2 regions of the Paenibacillus sp. FSL H7-0442 genome follow, and region 2 is predicted to be linked to the other one. Evidence: riboswitches for the same ligand, from Rfam matches in the RefSeq annotation. Region 2 holds a riboswitch; the other holds the start of a gene.
The links. Region 2 has a riboswitch for glycine ahead of sdaAB (L-serine ammonia-lyase, iron-sulfur-dependent subunit beta). Riboswitches for the same ligand answer to the same signal wherever they lie in the genome.

Region 1 (6,108 bases), 1.8 Mb from region 2:
ATTCTTGCTACTGATAGGGTTTACCGTTTACATTTGTTGCTAAGATGCGCCGGCATGCATCTTTTTAACCTTGTAAACAAGAAAAACCTAAACTCGTGGTGAAAACTGCGCACTCTTCCTATAAGGGAACGTCGATTTCACCATCAGTTTAGGTTTTGCCTGCCTTACCAGTCACAATCCATGAACGATGAGGGGTATGAAGTTGTTAGTCTTATATGTTATTACGCTCAGTTACCCGATGAATATGGATAGTTAGATATACGTATTCATCCTTGCTTAAATATTGATCGTATGTTTTTTCCAGATACTCATTGATCTTTTGGGCGCAAGCAAAAGCTTCGGCATACGTCTGCTTCACCTGGTTGTACAAGAATTCTTCACCACTGTGAATGACTTCTTTACGAATCACTCGCATCGCAAAATATTGCAAATGTGTCAAAAATCTCGAATAGCTAAAAGAAGACTCATCCAGCACAATCCCGTAATGGTACGTAATAATGTTCAATATATGTTGGACAATCTCAGTCATTTTCAGTGTAGATTTCATTTCGTTACCGTCAATCCGTGCATTCACCATATGCAATGCAATAAATCCCGCTTCATCTTCGCCCAATTTTACTCCGAGCGTATTTTCAATTTTTTGGAGAGCATCCAGTCCAACTGCAAATTCTTTTTTGTAAAAGCGTTTAATTTCATACAGCATCGCGTTTTGGAGTGCCAGTCCTTTTTCTTGCCGTTGTATGGCAAAATGAATATGGTCGGTCAACGTTAAATAAATATTATCGCTTAACTCCGTATCCAACACTTCTGTTGCATGGGTTACGATTTCATTCACGACCTCCAGATGAGATACAGGAATATCGTTCAGCAGCTCGGTTAGTTTGGCCGTGAACTCGTTTTCATTTAACATGAAAATCTTATCTATTTTATCATCATCGACTTGATCGCCAGCCACCTTTTTGAAGGAAATACCTCTTCCCATCACGATGACCTCTTTGCCTTTATCGTTTTTAGTCAATAGGACGTTGTTATTGAGCACCTTCTCAATAATCATTGAAGTTCCCCCTCCCATCCTTTACCAATAAAAAATGCCTAAGCACAATTCAATACTATTGTTAGCAATAGTACTCAATTGAACTCAGGCATTGCCCGCATCACCGGTCACAATCCTTCGATATAGTGCTATTGTAGCACAAAAAAAAGCGATTTCAACATTTTTTATTCTGTTTCGACAAAAAACATTTTATATCAAGACCCTTTTGCCTAATTTGCAAGTAAAGCGTTACCTTATGTGGTCGTACGTTCAATGAGGCTGTACTCTAGCGAATGAAGCTCCATTTGGCGTCCAATCAGCTGGGGGGAAAGCATGAAAAAAGCATTTTGTGCTTGAGCCATGATGGGATTTTGAATGGTTGTAATCCCCAACGTATGCGACAGCTCCGTGTTATCAAACCCAACAATCGCCAGATCTCCCGGTACGTTCAGCCGTTGTCTGCGTGCTTCGCAGAGAATGCCCACAGCTACATAATCGTTAGCACATAAAATAGCCTCTGGGAATTCCCCCCGATGCTGTAACAAATCCCGTACGACCTGTTCGCCATCACGGATATTATAAATTGAAGAGTGATTCCAGTGTTGCAACACTGACAGATTGTGCTCACTCATGATCTGTTCATAGGCTCGTTGTCTGCTATGGGTATTGATGCTGCTCGGACGACCAAAAGCATTGGCTATACGGGTATAGCCTTTTTGTATCAAATGCTTTAATGCTAGCATGTAACCTTCATATTGATCCATTGCCACGGAGCGAATATCGGTATGCTCCATTCGTTGCCAGGCCACGATCGGGCCATATTTACAATAGGTACTCAAAAAATCAGTGTCATTCACGCAGGAAATGATGACCAGCGCGTCGACTCTTTTTCTTTTTAAATCTTCAAAAGCTTGAAGCTCTTTCTTTTTGTCTTCTCCCGAAGTATAAATAATGGTCTGGAATTCATATTGTCCGGCGATTTCTACAAAGCTGTCCAGAAAAGCAAGAACAATTTCATTAATCGTTGAAGTGATGATACCAATCTGAAGCGTCTGACCCTTGGATAGGGAAATGGCATTCCGATTAGGAACATAATCTAATTCCTGCATGATTTTCAAAATCTTAGCTCTTGTTTCATGACTGACATGGGGGGACTGATTTAATACTCTGGATACCGTAGCCTTGGAAAAGCCCGCCAGTTTTGCAATTTGATCAAGATTCGACATGGTGCTTCTCCTCACATAAGAAAAAAATACTTGACATGAAACGCGTTACAACAATTAGGATGCTTATGAGGGCATTACATCTATTTTAAAGCATCTGTCAATGCATTTCAAAGGAGAACGGTTACCGTTAGGTATGGATTCACATTTGCAGCATTTGATGGGATTACTTAGGCCAAAGTAAAAATCTTATATACGGAAAGAGGTCTTTATACCATGACGAAGATGCTAAAAGGATTTCCGAAAAACTTCTTGTGGGGCGGGGCAACTGCAGCCAACCAATTGGAAGGTGCTTTTGACGTAGATGGAAAAGGCTTGTCCAGCGCAGACATGATTGCTTATGTACCCAAAGCGGAACGTAAGAACGATCACGCTATAGAGATTTCGTCCGAGCGACTCGAAGACATTTTGGCAGGCAAAGTCAATGCCCGTTTCCCAAAACGTGAAGGTGTGGACTTTTACCACCACTACAAAGAAGATATTGCATTGTTCGCTGAAATGGGCTTTAAAGTATTTCGTATGTCCATCCACTGGTCGCGGATTTTCCCGAATGGCTATGATCACGAACCGAATGAAGCAGGATTGCAATTCTACGACAATGTATTTGATGAGCTGCGCAAATATAATATTGAGCCCTTGGTAACATTGTCACATTATGAAACACCGCTAGGTCTGACTCAGAAGTATAATGGCTGGCTGGGTCGTGAAGTCATACAGCATTACGTCAATTATGCCGAAACGGTGTTTACACGCTATAAGGATAAAGTAAAATACTGGCTGACCTTTAATGAAATCAATGTAATGACCATGAGTCCGTTCACCGGTGGCGGTGTGGTTATTGACCGTGTAGAAAACAAACAACAAGCGATATATCAAGCATTGCATCATCAATTTGTAGCTAGTGCACTGGCAACCAAACGGGGACATGAGATCATCCCGGGTGCTCAGATCGGCTGTATGTTGGCACGTATAGAAAGCTATCCACATACGTGTAACCCAGCGGATATACTGAAAGCCCAGCATGAAAATCAGATGAACCTATTCTTTACGGATGTGCATGCCCGTGGGGAATATTCCAACTATATGAATCGTTATTTTGTAGAAAATAATATTGTGATCCAGACAGAACCCGGCGATGCCGAAATTTTGAAAAATAATACGGTTGATTTTATCTCATTTAGCTACTACATGACCTTGACCGTATCGGCAGGTCCAGAAGGCGAGAAAGCAGCAGGAAACCTGATTGGCGGCGTGAAAAATCCGTATCTGCAGTCCTCCGACTGGGGATGGCAGATCGATCCGATCGGCCTGCGTGTTACACTGAATACGTTTTATGATCGCTATCAAAAGCCGCTGTTCATCGTGGAAAATGGCTTGGGTGCATATGATAAGGTGGAAGAGGACGGCTCTGTGCATGACACGTATCGCATTGATTACTTGCGTCAGCATATTGTCCAAATGAAGGAAGCGATTGCTGACGGTGTTGATCTGATTGGTTACACCAGCTGGGGCCCTATCGACCTCGTGAGCATGTCTACTTCCGAAATGTCCAAGCGCTACGGATTTATTTACGTTGATCTGGATGATGACGGTAACGGAACGCTCAAACGCTCCAAAAAAGACTCTTTTAACTGGTATAAAAATGTGATAGCAACCAATGGTGAAGAATTGTAATTTCATATCGTCTCGGGCGGGTATAGCAGAGGACATCCTAAGGATGCAATCTGCTGTACCCGCTTTTTTGATAGACATAATAATATTTCAGAGGGCTTCACAAACTTTTCACTTGTAATAAGCTGAAAGTTTTCTGTATAATGAATAAAAATTTCATATGTCTGGTTGATGTTTGCGGGAGATGGAACGAAAGTTCCGACCGAAGGGGCAAAACTCTCAGGTGCTTAGGCTGTTTACAGCCACAAGCGGGGACCGTAAACGGACAGAACTCTGGAGAGACCCTTAATTGGGCGCCGAAGGTGCACCGCAGAGAACATCTGCTTAAACTCTCAGGCAAAAGGACAGAGACGCGAATAACCTGTGACAGGGAATGCCCTAGGCTTTTTTATGAGCTATTAGAGGCAGAAACCTGCACAAGATGGTTGTATTTTTTCGTGCCTTTAACCTCTCCAGGAGTCGAATCAGCTGATTTGACTCTTTTTTGTTTTCTAATATGCTGGAGGAGCGGGTTGAAATGAATTTGGTACATGTGTTAGAAGCGATTAGCAGTTGGATATGGGGGGCGCCTCTCATCATTCTTGTCATGGGAACGGGGTTGTGGCTGACCATACGTCTGAAAATGTTGCAGGTATTCCGCCTGCCCCTGGCGATCAAGCTGATCGGTAAGGCCCCGAATGAAGGCAGCGGGGATGTAAGTAGTTTTGCGGCTTTGAGTACGGCGCTAGCGGCTACAGTTGGCACAGGAAGTATTGTCGGCGTAGCGACAGCCATTAAGCTGGGCGGGCCGGGTGCCTTGTTCTGGATGGTCGTTGCAGCCTTTTTTGGGATGGCGACGAAATATGCGGAAGGTGTACTTGCGGTAAAATACCGGGTGAAGGATCGGAATGGACAATTTTCCGGCGGCCCGATGTATTATATTGAGAAAGGTCTGGGACGCCGTTTTAAACCGCTGGCGATGCTGTTTGCTTTTTCGGGCATGCTGGTAGCGTTGTTCGGGATTGGAACGTTTCCACAGGTCAAAGCGATTGTATCTTCGACGGAAAACAGTTTTGGTGTTCCGCCCATTGTAACGGCACTGATTATTGCTATCCTCACAGGACTGGTTACTATTGGAGGACTCAAAAGTATTGCCAAGGTATCGACGAAGGTCGTTCCTTTTAAAACAGGCTTGTACGTACTGATCTGTCTCATCGTACTGATTCGGTTTGCTGACCAGCTTCCTGCCGCAATTGCGCTGGTGCTCCATTCGGCATTTTCAACTACATCGGCAACGGGCGGATTTGCCGGAGCTACGATTATGCTGGCGATGCGAAGTGGGGTAGCCAGAGGTATTTTTGCCAATGAGGCCGGATTGGGAAGCGCACCGATTGCAGCCGCAGCTGCCAAAACCAAATGGCCTGCGGAACAAGGGCTGATTTCCATGACAGGCGTGTTTATTGATACGATGGTTATTTGTGTGATGACCGGGTTGACGCTACTGGTTAGCGGTGTGTGGAGCGGGCCTACCGATGCGGGCCTGATGACTCAGCAAGCATTTTCCAGCGCATTCCCGCTGGGGGCAGAACTGCTCACAATTATTCTGATTATGTTCGCGTTCACCACCATGCTCGGCTGGAACTATTACGGGGAACGCTGTGTTGAATACTTGCTTGGCGTCAAGTGGATTAAGCCATACCGTTATCTGTTCATTCTACTCGTTGGCGGGGGCGCGTTCATTAAACTGGATGCGATTTGGCTGCTGGCAGATATCTTTAACGCAATGATGGCTTTCCCGAACCTGATTGCACTGCTCGGCTTATCAGGCATTGTCGTTGCAGAAACCCGAACCTATATGGATTCTCTGAATTCTAGTAAGAAAAAGGGCATTCTTGCAGGTGCCAGTGTAGGGGCAGCTATTCAAGTAGAAGAAAAGGGACAAACAGTTAATTCATAAATTCCAAAAGGGAGTGCCTTCAGCCATCACAGGCTTGAGGACACTCCTTTTTGAATGTTATAACGATGCACGCAAAATAGCTAAAATATCTTCCTGTTTCAGCTTTTTATAATTACCGAAGCCTCCATATTCCATTTCACGGGCTGCAATGGTTGCGATTTTTTCCAATTGCTCATCATTAATATTGTAACCGGCCAGGGTGGAAGGGGCACCGAGACTTGTCCAGAATGCACTAAGACGGTCAA
Region 2 (6,108 bases):
TACAGATGCTGTGGACGCTCATAAATATCTTGCTCGCTCCCCTGCTCCACTAGACGGCCCCGATACATAATACCGATTTGGTCGCACATATGGCGGATAATACCTAAATCATGGCTGATGAACAAATACGTCAAATTAAATTCCTGCTGCACATCCTTCATAAAATTAAGCACCTGTGCCTGCACGGAAACGTCCAGTGCTGACACTGGCTCATCAGCAATGATCAGCTTGGGGTTTAATGTCAGCGCACGCGCGATCCCGATCCGCTGTCGTTGCCCCCCGGAAAATTCATGCGGATATTTATAGGCTGCATCGGCGTTCAAGCCGACCTTTTCCAGCAACGTCTGTACTTTTCTCCGTTCTTCCTCACTACTCAGCCTTTCAAAATTTCGCAGCGGTTCAGCAATGACATCCAATACGCGCTTACGCGGGTTAAGCGAAGAGTATGGGTCCTGAAAAATCATCTGAATATCTCTACGCAATGGATGACGATTGTTACTACTTAGAGCTGCAAGGTCCTTTCCTTTAAACAAAATCCGTCCGCTCGTCAGCTTATTTAGACCGATGATCGTCCTGCCTGTCGTCGTTTTCCCACAGCCAGATTCCCCCACCAGCCCGTAGGTCTGGCCTGCCTCAATGCTGATCGACACGCCATCCACTGCTTTCACCTGATCGATAACACGCTGGAAGAAACCACCGCGCACCGGATAGTGCACCCTCAAATCATTTAACTCCAGTAGTGCCATGAGCAGCCTCCCCCTTTGCCTCGTCTTCAAAATGAAAATGCTGATAACATGTACAACGGACCCAATGTCCAGGGGAAATTTCATTTAATTGGGGATGGTCTTCATGCACCCTCTGCTGAATCCAGGGAATACGTGGAGCAAAGCGGCAGCTATTGCGGGGGATATCTTGTAATGAGGGAACAATGCCGCCGATGACATGCAGTGATTCCCCCTTGGTATGCGATCCCGGCATGGAAGCAAGCAAAGAACGCGTATACGGATGCTGTGGATGCCTGAATAATTCAAAAACATCAGCGCTCTCCACGATTTCTCCGGCATACATGACCACCACGCGGTCGGCTACTTCTGCCACAACACCAAGATCGTGCGTAATCAGGATAATACCGCTCCCAGTCTCCTGTTGAAGTTGTTTGAGCAAGTCGAGAATTTGCGATTGGATCGTTACATCGAGCGCAGTCGTCGGCTCATCTGCAATAATAAGAGAAGGTCGGCAAGCTATGGCAATCGCGATCATCACACGCTGCCGCATCCCTCCTGACAGTTCATGCGGATACTGATCATACACACGCACTGGATTCGGTATATCTACACTTTCCAGCAGCTCCAGCACACGTTCCCTTTTTTGCTTCGTAGATAGTGACGTATGATAATCAAGATTTTCCTCAATCTGCTTGCCAATGCTCATCAACGGGTTGAGTGCTGTCAACGGGTCCTGAAAGATCATGCCAATTCCCGCTCCGCGGATTTTATTCATTTGCCCTGAGGAAAGACGGTTCAAGTCCGTTCCTTTAAAAAAGACCTCCCCCTCTACACGCGTGCGTTCCATGTCATGCAGTTGCGGGATCGAAAGCGCTAACGCGCTTTTGCCACAGCCGGATTCTCCGACTACAGCCAGCACTTCATTGGGGTTGACCGTCAGATCCAGATGGTCGACTGCGGGGTGATATTGATCCTGGATGCGAAAAGATACGGATAATCCTTTAATTTCCAACACAGGTTCGGTATTCAATGCGCGCTTCCTCCATTCTCCATGGTCTTGTCCCGCTTATTCTCACCATGTTTGATGTTTAAAACCTCTCATGAACATTACATACCGTTTTTGTCGGAATAATTTGAATACATCCTATCACCAGTATATGGATATATCAATTAAGATTATGCTATCAACATCATTTAAAAAATCAATGATCCAGCAATAGTGCGGCCTTTCTGGCACAAAATGTAATGAAATAACCAACCACAGGTTAATTTTCATCACAAAAAAAGTCGCCTGATCCCTCAGCAGGGATCAAACGACTAACTAACCCAAGCTCACATTGAGCTCCTGACAATATAATTTACGAAGCCGCTCCATAGGAGCCAGACTTGAATGTTCTAGGATCGTACCATTTGTAGCCTGCTGCCGGAGCAGACCAAGGCTCAGGCTGTGGTTCCGTGGACGCCGCAGGCTCTTCGAATGGCAGAAGCTTCGTTGGTTGATCCAGAGTCAAACCTGCCACATCGGACAATTTCGTGTAGTCCTGCTTCCATGCAAGCCATTGAACCGTTTGCACCAGGAAGGTTGAATCATCCACTTCTTTGAAGCCATCATATGTCTTCTTCGACTGTCCGTTTTCCTCACGCACATATTTCGGTGTAGCATCTTCTACAGGGGAAGAATCACCGATGAATGCTGCCTTGCCTTGGCCTACCTTGGAGATAGCGGCATAAGGTCCTTCCGCACGGCCCCCGCCGTTATAAACCCCCTGATCTACCGCATTACCCCATTTTTTCGTGCCTGAAGGGATGTAAGCAATGCCTTTAGCCTTGGTAGGATCAATAATAGCCAGCGTAGATCCTGCATGCATGGCAATCGAGCGCACACCCTTGGTAATACCGAAAGATTGATCTGCGGCTACAATGTCGGTAGCATTCACATCACCGAGCGCATTGTAACGGAAACGAACGCCAAAGTTGGCCGCCAGCCAATCGGAGCTTGTTAATCCTTGCATTGCCGGTGATGCAGCCTCTTCTGCAGTCATGCCTTTGGCCGGATTAGTATAGGCTCCACGACGGTAGCCATTCATAACCTCGGAGGAATCCCAACGGTTTTTGTTACGATCTGCATTATAATGATCGGAGATGAAGAAGACGCTCCCTCCGTTATTCACGTATTGCAGCAGGGCAGCCTGCTCGGATGCCTTAAAGGCAACATTCGCTTCACCAATAATGAACACATCATATTGGCGCAGCTTGTCATAGGTTATGGCCTGCTCTCCATAAGTAAAAGGAATGGGACGATTTAATGGGTCTACCGTAAAGCCTACATTACGCAGTCCATTGGCAAAGTCGGAGAAGGCGCCTTCAATGACCCAATCTGCTGCACCAGCGGTCTGTGCGTGCGTATTATCGAACAGCACCTTTTTGCCTTTTCCATCCGGCAATGTAGTACCGGGTTGACCCGGGTTGCCAGGTTCAGGTTCACCAGGTTCACCTGGTTCCCCCGGCTCGCTTCCGTTCACCAGTTCAACAGCGCTTGGGCTTTTCACTCCACCAAAATTATTGTAGGCGCCGAGTGTACCCGTCACACGGATTTTGCTGCCAATCAGCTCAGGATGGCCTGTTAGCCCAAATTGCCCTCTGTACGCGGATGTCAGCTGTACATCCAATAGATTAGACGTGCTACGTTCATTGGCCTGGTCGGCAATCAGTACGTTAAAATCATTCGCAAACGGAGAAGAAAAGTTAGCCGTTTTCGATCCGGTAGCATGTCCGACGATATAACCTTCTACCGTCACCGTACCTCCACTGCTTTGGCCCTGAAGTGCTTCGGCTACTGTCAATGCTCCCTCTGCCTTGACCTGACCGAACGGAACGAAGATCCCGATCAGCAGTGAAACGATCGCTGCTAGATGCAGCATCCCTTTTAAGCGTGAACCTGTGAACCGCAAGCCTTTTACCATACGTCAATATCCCTCCTATGATTTCCATAAATGTACTTGTCCTCTATCAGATTAGCCGCCAATCTTCTAATTCCTTCCTGATTTCATCCATAATTATGTAAACTTTAATCTTTTTTATTGGAAATGCACCTGTTTATGTAAAAATTAAACCCTGTGATTGACACCGAGCACGTCATACATTACGCTAAGAAAGACATGTAGAACGGTATACGCGAATGAAGATGACGGGAGAGTCTGTCCAGGGGGCTTACACTCTGGCGGCACCGAAGGAGCAAGACGCCAGCACCCGGCTGGCGGATAATCTCTCAGGTCCATGTATCGTCATCTGACGCAACTCTGGAGAGAGCGCAAGCCACCCAAGGGGTAAGGCGGTAAGAACACCGCACGAAACTCTCAGGTAACGAGGACAGAGATAAGGGAAACTTCCTTATCCTGTCCTTTTTTGTGCTCACATTGTGCGTCAGCATTAGGAACCGTCATAACCGCGCAAAGACGCGGAAATACCATATAGTATGGTATTAGAACATACAGGGGGCCACACCATGCGTTTCAAAGATGTATTTTCTATTATCGGCCCGGCCATGACCGGACCTTCCAGTTCACACACCGCAGGCGCGGTGCGACTCGCACGCGTTGCCCGGCACTGGCTCGGGGCGCAGCCTGACCGTGCCCGTATGACACTGTACGGCTCCTTTGCCGATACGTATAAAGGACACGGTACGGATCTGGCGCTCATCGCAGGACTGCTTAATTACGATACGGACGATCACCGGATTCCAGATGCCGAGCAATGGGCCGAGCAAGCCGGGATGACCGTGGAATTCGCCGTCAGTGGACTCCCCGCTCCTCATCCGAACACCGTCCGTTTCGAGTTGTGGAAGGGCGAGGATCAGCGCACACTGCTGGGCTCCTCCATCGGCGGCGGCAGCATCCATGTCCAGCAACTCAACGAATTCCGGGTCAATCTGACCGGGGAGCTGCCTACGCTGGTGCTTCTCCACTCGGATAAGCCCGGTACATTGGGCGCAATAACTTCAGCGCTGGGCGCGGCCCACATTAACATTGCCTATATGCACGTAGATCGCAAAGGCCGGGATGGTGAAGCACTCACCGCCATTGAAACGGACAGTTCTGCTCCAGCTGAACTGATTGCGGAACTGCGTTCTTTACCTCATATGTATGAAATTAAGATGATTAATTTGAAAAAAGGAGCTGAATCCGATGCGGTTTAGCCATCTGCATGAGATCAGCGCTTTATGCGCTGAAGAATCCACCACGATTGGCCGCTTGATGATTCAAGAGCAGGTACAAGAAACGAATACAACGGAGGAAGAAATCTTTCGCCAAATGTCTGATTATTATGAAATCATGAAGGAAGCCGTTCATCGCGGTCAGACACAAGCCACCGTATCCCGCAGTGGATTGACGGGCGGCGACGGCAAGCGCCTGGCCGAGTATCTGCGGTCAGGGGAGACCTGCTCCGGTGATGCCTCCGCGCTCGCCATGGCTTATGCCCTCTCCGTGTCGGAGGTTAATGCATCTATGGGTCGCATTGTCGCCACTCCTACCGCAGGCTCATGTGGGGTTATCCCTGGTGTGTTCATCAGTGCGCAGGAACGGTTCGGCTGGGATGATGAGCATATGGTGAACGGCCTATTCGCCGCTGGAGCCATTGGCTACGTGATCGCCAACAACTCCTTCATTTCTGGCGCGGAGGGAGGCTGTCAGGCTGAGATTGGCTCAGCTATCGGGATGGCCGCTGGCGCTATGGTCGAGCTGCGCGGTGGTACGCCTGAACAAGCTGTTCACGCCGTGGGCCTCGCTCTTAAGAACACGCTCGGCCTGATTTGCGACCCCGTCGCCGGACTCGTGGAGATTCCGTGCATCGTGCGCAACGGGCTGGGAGCCGTGACTGCGCTTGCCGCAGCGGACATGGCTTTGGCGGGTGTGCGCAGCGCTATTCCGTCTGACGAAGTCATTGACGTGATGCTTGAAGTCGGCAGCGCGATGCCGTCGAAGCACCGCGAGACCGCCAAAGGCGGCTTGGCTCAGACGCCGACTGGCAAGCGTTTGACCGAATCACTTACACGCAACGCATCAATCAAGAAGAATAAGTCGTAATTTCTAAGCTTTAAACCAATTACTTTTCCTCTATAAAACAAGGCGACTACCTCTCCCCTACATTGTCCTAGGGAAAGAGAATTCGCCCTTATAAAGAAAAGAGCAAGCATATCGTCGCTGGACGTATGCTTGCTCTTTTTCTTTTTAGTCGGGTTACAGATTACTGAACGGTTACCTGTATCTTCGTCATTTTACCTGCATATTTCACAGTAATTACTGCTTTGCCCTTGCCCTGTGCCTTAATGTTACCGTCTTTGACGGTCGCCACAATAATTCTGGACGAGGACCAGACAGCCGGT

Region 1: linked by a shared signal. The riboswitch ahead of MHH57_RS19260 (sodium:alanine symporter family protein) and the one ahead of sdaAB (L-serine ammonia-lyase, iron-sulfur-dependent subunit beta) in region 2 are both predicted to bind glycine.

The regions. Positions count from the first base shown of each region.
Region 1 is NZ_CP151963.1:4,379,113-4,385,220, reverse strand. It holds gene MHH57_RS19275 (PRD domain-containing protein) at 212-1,054, opposite strand; gene MHH57_RS19270 (LacI family DNA-binding transcriptional regulator) at 1,288-2,259, opposite strand; gene MHH57_RS19265 (glycoside hydrolase family 1 protein) at 2,473-3,930, shown strand; glycine riboswitch at 4,096-4,172, shown strand; glycine riboswitch at 4,191-4,285, shown strand; gene MHH57_RS19260 (sodium:alanine symporter family protein) at 4,445-5,863, shown strand; gene MHH57_RS19255 (iron-containing alcohol dehydrogenase) at 5,921-6,108, opposite strand, start outside.
Region 2 is NZ_CP151963.1:428,430-434,537, reverse strand. It holds gene MHH57_RS01930 (ATP-binding cassette domain-containing protein) at 1-746, opposite strand, end outside; gene MHH57_RS01925 (ABC transporter ATP-binding protein) at 724-1,755, opposite strand; gene MHH57_RS01920 (DUF6359 domain-containing protein) at 2,084-3,688, opposite strand; glycine riboswitch at 4,015-4,108, shown strand; gene sdaAB (L-serine ammonia-lyase, iron-sulfur-dependent subunit beta) at 4,231-4,920, shown strand; gene sdaAA (L-serine ammonia-lyase, iron-sulfur-dependent, subunit alpha) at 4,910-5,809, shown strand; gene MHH57_RS01905 (Ig-like domain-containing protein) at 5,970-6,108, opposite strand, start outside.